Regions from separate parts of the Actinoalloteichus hoggarensis genome, predicted to be linked through region 1. Evidence: riboswitches for the same ligand, from Rfam matches in the RefSeq annotation. Region 1 holds a riboswitch; the other holds the start of a gene.
What was found. A riboswitch is a leader RNA that binds a small molecule or an ion and turns the genes downstream of it on or off. The one in region 1 is predicted to bind S-adenosylmethionine.

Region 2: another riboswitch for S-adenosylmethionine. It lies ahead of AHOG_RS03405 (methionine ABC transporter ATP-binding protein); the one in region 1 lies ahead of thrC (threonine synthase).

Annotation. Positions count from the first base shown of each region.
Region 1 covers NZ_CP022521.1:1,753,696-1,757,904, forward strand. The annotation lists gene thrC (threonine synthase) at 464-1,720, opposite strand; SAM riboswitch class I at 1,732-1,860, opposite strand; gene holA (DNA polymerase III subunit delta) at 2,274-3,254, shown strand; gene rpsT (30S ribosomal protein S20) at 4,150-4,209, opposite strand, start outside.
Region 2 covers NZ_CP022521.1:720,978-725,186, reverse strand. The annotation lists gene AHOG_RS03415 (MetQ/NlpA family ABC transporter substrate-binding protein) at 1-831, opposite strand, end outside; gene AHOG_RS03410 (methionine ABC transporter permease) at 1,017-1,703, opposite strand; gene AHOG_RS03405 (methionine ABC transporter ATP-binding protein) at 1,700-2,719, opposite strand; SAM riboswitch class I at 2,917-3,008, opposite strand; gene AHOG_RS03400 (NAD(P)/FAD-dependent oxidoreductase) at 3,738-4,209, shown strand, end outside.

The DNA of each region.
Region 1 (4,209 bases):
GGGCGTGGGCGTGGGCGTGGGCGTGGGCGTGGGCGTGGGCGTGGGCGTGGGCCTTCGATCACGCTCAATGGCCCGAAGTCTGTCGCCCGGGCCGCCCGCCGTCGGCCCTGACACGTCGTCTGTCCTGCGGCAGGGTTCGTCGTCGGAAGCGATCGAGTCGTGGCCGCGGAAGACCGCGTGCCACGTCGTCTGCCGCAGGCGGCGTCCCTCACCCGACCGAGTCGTCGCACCGAGCGACTTGCCGCGCCGGATCAACTGACTCGCCAGCTCGCTGCTGACCCGCCAGCTCGCTGCTGACCCGCCAATTGGAGCGTGACCGCTGACGTACCCAGATCGCCGGTGCCCTACGCCCTGTTCCTTGCCAACTGCCTGCGCCCTCTGCCCGCCTGCGCCGCCACGAGCCCTGCCCCGCATCCGACGCCCCGCGAGTGCTGGTAAGGCGGTGGAACGGCGTGTGCCTCGGTCAGTATCCGAGCGCCTCGTGCACTGCCTTCGAGGAGGGCGGCACCGTGGCCTTGGGGCCGACATGGTCCGCGACCGCGTCGAGTGTCTTGAGCCCGTCGCCGGTGATCAGGAGGACTGTCTCGGCCTCCGGGTCGAGCTTGCCCGCCTCGACGAGCTTCTTCGTCGTGGCCACGGTCACGCCGCCCGCGGTCTCGGTGAAGACGCCCTCGGTCCGGGCCAACAGGCGAATGCCTGCCACCACCTCGTCATCACTGACGTCGTCGATCGCTCCGCCCGTTCGTCGCACCGCGTCCAGTACGTACGGGCCGTCAGCAGGCGCCCCGATCGCCAACGAGCGAGCGATCGTGTCCGGCCGCACGGGGTGCACCACATCGCCGCCCGATCGAAACGCGGTCGACACGGGGGAGCAGCCGGTCGCCTGAGCACCGAAGACGCGGTATGGCGTCGGCTCGACCAGACCCAGCGTGCCCAGTTCCTGGAAGCCCTTGTCGACCTTGGTGAGCTGCGCCCCTGAGGCGATCGGCACGACGATCTGTTCGGGCAGGCGCCAACCGAGCTGCTCGGCGACCTCGAAGGCGAGTGTCTTCGACCCCTCGGCGTAATACGGCCGCACGTTGACGTTGACGAACGCCCAGTCCTCGTGTTCGGCGGCCAGCTCGGTGGCCAGGCGGTTCACGTCATCGTAGTTGCCGTCCACGGCGATGAGCGCCCCGTCGTAGACGGCGGTGGTCAGCACCTTCGCCCGTTCCAGCGAGGAGGGGATCAGCACGACCGAGCGCCAGCCGGCTCGGGCCGCCGCCGCGGCGACGGCGTTGGCGAGGTTGCCGGTGGAGGGGCAGGCCAACACCGTGAAGCCCAGCTGCCGGGCGGCCGCCAGGGCCACGGCGACCACACGGTCCTTGAACGAATGGGTGGGGTTGCCGGTGTCGTCCTTGACCCACAGGTTCTTCAGCCCCAGTTCGGCACCGAGGCGGTCCGCGCGAATCAGGCGGGTCAGGCCGGGCTGGGTGTTGGCATGGTCGTCGACGTCGGCGGGGACGGGAAGCAGTCCGCGATACCGCCAGATGGAACGAGGACCGGCCTCGATGTCCTCACGGCGAATCGTGCCGAACTCATAGGCCACCTCCAGCGGACCGAAGCACTCGGCGCAGGCGAACTCGGCGGCCAACGGAGTCCGATTGCCGCATTCCCGACAGGACAGGGCGGCGGCGGGACCGAGATCCAGCGTGGCATTCGTGCGCAGGGTCGTCGTCATGGCGAGGCCTCTCCTCATCTTTCCCGCGGTGCGGGCCGGAATTGGCACCGTGATCGTCGAATGCCACAGGACGTGGTCGCGCTTCGACGCCGGTTGCCGGGGTTTCGCAGGGCCGGACCCTCTACCCCTCTGGATGAAGTGTTCAGTTGTGTCGCCAACCCTAGGGCATCGAAACGGGTCCGAACCAGCCTCGGTCCGAGGAGTGGGACCGGTCAGGGCGGCGACTCGGTGCCCCCGGTGTGGAACCGTGGCGACGTGCGCGGAGAAGGACGCCGTGCACTGCGGCGACGGGCACACGAGCCGGTCCAGGCGGACTGCTCGCGGGCGAGCTCCGGGCGAGGACGGCCGTGATCAGCGATCCCGGGTTCGTCGGCCGGGGAGCGGACGCCCGGGAGAACGGACACACGGCGAAAGGCGTGGATGGCCGTTCCGCCTGCTCGGGTTCTTGCCGCAGGCTCGAGACCGGTCCGGCGAATCCACAGCCTGTGAGCCTCAGCAGCGGCTGGATGCGGCTCCGGGAGGGTCGGTCGGTGACCCGTGCCAGGATGAACGGGTGAACACGCGAGTCGCCCAGCCTGCTCCGGTTCAGCTCGTCCTCGGCGAGGAGGAGCTGCTCGTCGAGCGTGCGGTGCGGGCGGCGTCCGAGGCAGCCAAGCAGACCGATCCGATGACCGAGACGGTGCGGGTCAAGGCTGCCGAGCTGACCCTTCCCCGGTTCACGGAGCTGGTGAGCCCGTCGCTGTTCGGGGAGGGTCGGGTGGTCGTCGTGGACGCGGCACAGGACACCGGCCAGGAGCTCGCGGAGGCGATGATCGCGTATCGCCCGCAGCCCGAGGACGGGATCGTGCTGGTGATCGTCCATTCAGGCGGCGGCCGCGCCAAGGCGGCGAAGCAGCTTCCTGCCACCCTGCGGAAGGCGGGCGTGGCCGTCCAGGAGTGCGGCAAGATCACCAGGGCGGCCGAGCGGGAGGGTTTCGTCCGCAACGAGGTCCGTCAGGCAGGCGGGCGTATCGATCCCGGCGGCGTCTCCGCGCTGGTCGAGACGATCGGATCCGATCTTCGGGAGCTTGCCGCGGCCGCCACCCAGCTCGTCGCCGACACCGAGGGACCGATCGATGAGGCGACGGTGCGTCGGTACCACCGTGGCCGGGCCGAGGTGACGGGGTTCGCGGTGGCGGAGAAGGCCGTGACCGGGGATCGAGCAGGTGCGCTGGAAGCACTGCGGTGGGCGTTGGCGCTGGGCGTGCCCGCCGTCCTCGTCGCCGACGCCTTGGCCGACGCCGTGCGCAGCATCGCGTTGGTACGCGGAGCCCGCAACGGAGACCCGTTCCAACTCGCGGGGGAGCTGGGCATGCCTCCGTGGAAGATCAAGAAGGTGCGTACCCAGGTTCGCGGCTGGGAGGAGTCCGGGCTCGCCGAGGCGATGCGCCTGGTCGCTCGGCTCAACGGGGAGGTCAAAGGGCAGGCGGCCGACGCGAGCTATGCACTGGAGCGTGCGGTGTTCGGCATCATCGAGGCGCGGGCCCGCCACTGACCTGCCAGGCTGGGCGCCGCCATCGGCGAGTGGGCCGGAGTCGGAGGGCGTGCCGATGCCGTGCGGCGACGGGACCCGCGTGGCCGCTTGCACGGACCCGGCGGTTCTTCATCAGGGCAGGCAGGTCGCCGGAAGCGATCGCCGGATCGGGATGGCACCGCTGATCAAGGTGATTACGCGGTGCCCGACCTGCGGTGGTGTCGTGAGGAGATGCGCTGCCGGGTGCGAGCGGCCTCGGCCGAACCGGCGGTGCGGCGGGAGGGTGCGGTGCCGTCGTTCCTGTCGCGCCCCAGCCGGCGGCGACCCGTCCGGTCAGCGCTGTCGGACGGACTCGGCGGACGTCGGCCACCACGAACGCGGGCGTGACCGACCTGTCATCGCGAGACGCTTCCGGACTCGGGCTGTGGCCCTCGGCGGATACCGCCGGGACCGTGCGCCGCGGGATGGGGCCCGTGGATGCCCGCATTCGTGATCTTCTTCGCGAGATCGGCGGCAGCTCGTTCAGCGGCGCTCGGGACGACTCTCCTCCGAACGCATGACGGGTGTCCCGTCCGGGTGAGCTGTGGCACGGCTTCGGCGCCGACTCGCCGAGGACATGGGAGGGAGCGGCTGGCATCTCGGCGTCGCACGGGATCATGCGAGCCAGCCGACGAGGCGCGGATCGCCCGGGCGGGAACCTGTTCGTGGTCGAGGGCGGACCGTGCATGGTAAGCCAGGCCGGATGCGAAAAGGGCGTCTCGGCTATCCCGAGACGCCCTTTCCGCTGATGCGTGACACCGCTCCGTGTCGGTTCCGGAGGGCCACGATGGCTCGTCACATCGGCTGCTCACCGTGACAGCTCGTCGGGTCGTCGATCATCCGGACACCGTGCGGGCCGAGGCCCTTTCGGGTCGGCTCAGAGCTTGTTCGCGCGCTGCGCGATGGCCGACTTCTTGTTCGCGGCCTGGTTGGCGTG
Region 2 (4,209 bases), 1.0 Mb from region 1:
CGGCAGCACGCCGCCGTCGTAGTTCTCCTCGATGAACTGGCGGACGTCGTCGGAGGTCAGCAGCTCGACGAGCGTCGCGATCCTGGGGTCGTCGGCCAGCGCGGGCGTGGTCACGACGCCGTTGGCGTTGGGGTTGCCCTCCGCCTCCTCCAACAGGATCGAGTCGTCGGCCGGGCTCAGGCCCGCGTCGATGGCGTAGTTGCCGTTGATCACGGAGGCGTCGGTGTCCTGGAGGCTCACCGCGAGCTGCGCGGCCTCCAGCGGGGCGAACTCGAAGTTCCTCGGGTTGTCCTCGACGTCGGCCTCGGTGGCCTGCCCCTCGGTCCCCTCGCGCAGGGTGATCAGCCCGTTGTCGGCGAGGAGCTGAAGGCCGCGGTTGAGGTTGGCCGGGTCGTTGGACACGCCGATCGTGGCGCCGTCCGGCAGGTCGTCGACGGACTCGACGCTCTCCGAGTACAGGCCCAGCGGTTCGAGGTGCACGGCCTCGATCCACTCGTACTCGCCGCCGTGCTCGATCTCGAAGTTCTCCAGGTACGGGATGGTCTGGAAGTAGTTGGCCTCCAGCGACCCGTCCTGCAACGCGGTGTTGGGCTGCACGTAGTCGTTGAAGGGGACGACCTCCAGCTCCAGCCCGGCGTCGGCGGCCAGCTCCTGGTCGATGAACTCGAGGATCTCGCCGTGCGGCACGGGGCTGACGCCGACCCGCAGCGGGCCGTCGGTCGAGGCGGCCTCGTCGGTCGTCGAGGCGTCCTCGCTTCCGCAGCCCGCCAGGACGGCAGCCGAGGCGGCGAGCAGGACGGTCACGTCTCTGAGTCGACGGGTGGTGCGCATGGCGATGTCTCCGTTCTGCGGAACTTCTTCGGTGTTTCGAGGTCTGTCGTCGTCGCACGCGGTCGGTCACGCGGTCGTCATGAGTCCACTGTGGACAGACCCGACGGCTCACTGACCGGCGTCGACGTCGGATGTCGATCGAGAGGGGCCGGGCCGCCCCGGTGAGCGTCAGCCCCGGTTCGGCGTCAGATCTTCAGCGCCGACCGCCGCCGGTCGATGGCCCGCGCGAGCCGGTCGAAGAGCAGCTGGGTGAACCAGGCGAGCGCGCCGAGCGCCACGACCGACGCCCACAGCATTCGGGTGTCGTTGCGCTGATAACCGAAGCGGATGGCCACGTCGCCGAGCCCGCCGCCGCCGATCACGCCCGCCATCGCCGAGTAGCCGATCAGCGTCACCGCCGTGACGCCGATCGCCGCCACCAGCGCCGGGCCGGCCTCCCGCAGCAGGACGCTGCGCACCATGCGGGTCCGACTCGCACCCGTGGTGATCGCCGCCTCCACGACCGAGGCGTTCACCTCCCGCAACGCCGCCTGGACGAGCCTGCCGACGAACGGGATCGCGCCGACCGTGAGGGGGACGATCACCGCCGTCGGCCCGATCGTCGTCCCGACCAGCGTCCGGGTGACCGACCCCAGCAGGACCAGCAGCACCACGAAGGGCAGCGAACGGCCGATGTCCACCACCACGCCCAGCACCCGGTGCAGCACCGGCCGCGGGCTCAGGCCCGTCGGCGAGGTGATGTGCAGCAGCACCCCGAGCGGGATGCCGCCGAGCGCGGCGAGGATCGTGGCGATGCCGACCATGTAGATCGTGTCTCCGGTGGCGGCTGACACCAGGTCGAAGACCCGATCCCACGGGGTCGGTTCTCTCACGCGGCTACTCCTGGAATCTCTTGTGGGGCGCGACGGATCGTCGCCTCGTGGTCGCCGAGCCAGGCCAGCGCGGCCTCGGCCCGGTCGCCGGTCAGACCGATGCGGAACCGCGCCACCGGGGTGTCGCCGAGCCGCGTCAACCCGCCGCCGAGAATGGCCAGCTCGACGTTGAAGCGATTCGCCGCCTCCGGCAGCAGCGCCCCGACGGCCGCGAAGCCGACGAGTACCACCTCGGCGACGACGTCGGCCCGCGCCGCGCTGCCGGCCAGGCCGGCGGCCTGGTCGATCTCGGGCAGCAGCGAGGCGGTGATCCTGCTGCCGGGCACGGTGAGCAGGTCAAGCACCTTGCCGTGTTCCACGATCTGCCCGTCGGCCAGCACCGCGACGTCGTCGCAGATCCGGCGGACGACGGCCATGTCGTGGGTGACCACGAGCACGGTGACGCCGAGTTCGGCTCGCACGCGGTCCAGCACGGTGAGCACCGATCCGGTGGTCTCCGGGTCGAGTGCGGAGGTCGGCTCGTCGGCGAGCAGCACGGACGGCCGGGCGGCCAGCGCCCTGGCCACCGCCACCCGCTGACGCTGTCCGCCGGAGAGCTGGTCCGGGTAGCTGCCCGCCTTGTCGGTGAGTCCGACCAGGTCCAACAGCTCCACGACCCGCGTCCGGCGGGCCGCCGGGCTGACGCCCGCGCTCTCTAACGGCAGGGCCACGTTGCCCGCCGCGGTGCGCTGCCGCAGCAGCGAGTCGCCCTGCGGCACCACACCGATGCGGCGGCGGGCGGCCCGCAGGTCACGGCCCCGCAGCGACACCAGGTCGGTGCCCTCCACGGTGATCGAACCGCTGTCGGGCTGCTCCAGCAGCGCGATGCAGCGGGCCAGCGTGGACTTGCCCGCGCCACTGGGCCCGACGACGCCGCAGACGGTGCTCTCCGGGACGGACAGGGTCACCCCGTCCAGGGCGTGCACGACGCCCTTCTTGCCGGGGAAGGTCTTGGTCAGCTTCTCGACAGTGATCATCTCTGCTCCACGACGCCGGGCCGCTCACGGGCGGCACGCTGAGACCGCCCCCGACGAGGGGGCGGTGAGAAAGGGGGGCGATGACTACCGGGGGTCAGTCTCGGGATGCAGCGAGGTGGACCCGACAGCCGGAAGCGGTTCGACGACACTGGTCGACCACACGTCGGCGCGTGAGCATGAACTGAACTAACACTACGACTCCATCGGTCCTGGCGTTAGCACCTGCCCAACGGGTGGGTGGTTGCTGCGGCGTCGTCGAGCCAGGTCTCTCAGCCGCTCAGGATGGTCGGTCTCACAGAGTAAAACCGACAAGCGAGTTCCCGCGCAAGTAGATTCAGGCCACACCTGGGCGACGACACCCGTTTCGCCCAACGGACGCGGCGGCACGACATGGGCTCCAGGCACGAGCCGACGCGCCGGGCGTGGCGAAGGACACGGGGCGGTCTTCGAGGGCGCCGAGTGGTCACGTCGACGCCGAACGCGCGGCCATGCCAGGCGCGCGACGGCCGCAGGCCGACGCTTCGGCGGCGGCGGGCTCGACGGAGTCCGCGCAGGCAGCAGCGCCGAGGACCGGCGGAGTCGCTTCGGGACGACCGAGCCGAGGACGGTCCCGCCGACGACGCGGACGGCGCACCTCCCACCGGCAAGGTTCCCGGCACGGCGGAGACGTGGCAGGCCGAGGATGCCTGCTCTTCTCGACCGGCCGGGGCGGCGTGGTCACGACGGCCGCCGGGCCCGCCTCACGCTGCCGACGTCGCGTCGCGATCTCCACCGGCGTCCCTCCCAGCCGCCTGCCTGCGGCCGATGACCGGCGGTTGGCGGCCGGCGGTTGGCGGCCGGCGGTTGGTGCCCGGCGGTTGGCTGCCGGCGGCCTGCGGCATCGCCTGGAACACGACATCCCCGGGCCCCAGGCCGGAGACACCGCCACCGGATAGTGAGCCAGATCACGTCACCGTTCTGTCAGGGATCCGGCTGCCGCCCCGTTCTAAGGGCGTCCAGACAGACGGGAGTACGAGCCATGCGACATCGCATCATCGTCCTGGGAGCCGGATACGCCGGAGTCTTCGCCGCCGGGGCCCTCGCCCGCCGGCTGCACCCCGACGACGTCGAGATCACCGCCGTCAACGCCGAACCCGACTTCGTCGAGCGGATGCGCCTGCATCAGCTCGCCGCAGGCCTGGATCCCCGTCGACACGAGCTGGCGGAGCTGTTCGCCGACACCGGCGTCCGGCTGCGCCTGGCACACGTCACCGCCATGGACGCCGAGCGGCGGACCGTCTCCGTGACCGACGACGAGGGCACCGACCAGCTCGGCTACGACACCCTCGTCTACTCGCTCGGCAGCACCGTCGCCGACCACGGCGTTCCCGGCGTCGACGAGCATGCCTTCCATGTCGCCGAGGGACACGCGGCGCGGCGACTGCGTCGGCGACTGGACGAACTGGGCGAGACCGGGGAGGTGCTGGTCGTGGGCGGCAACCTCACCGCGA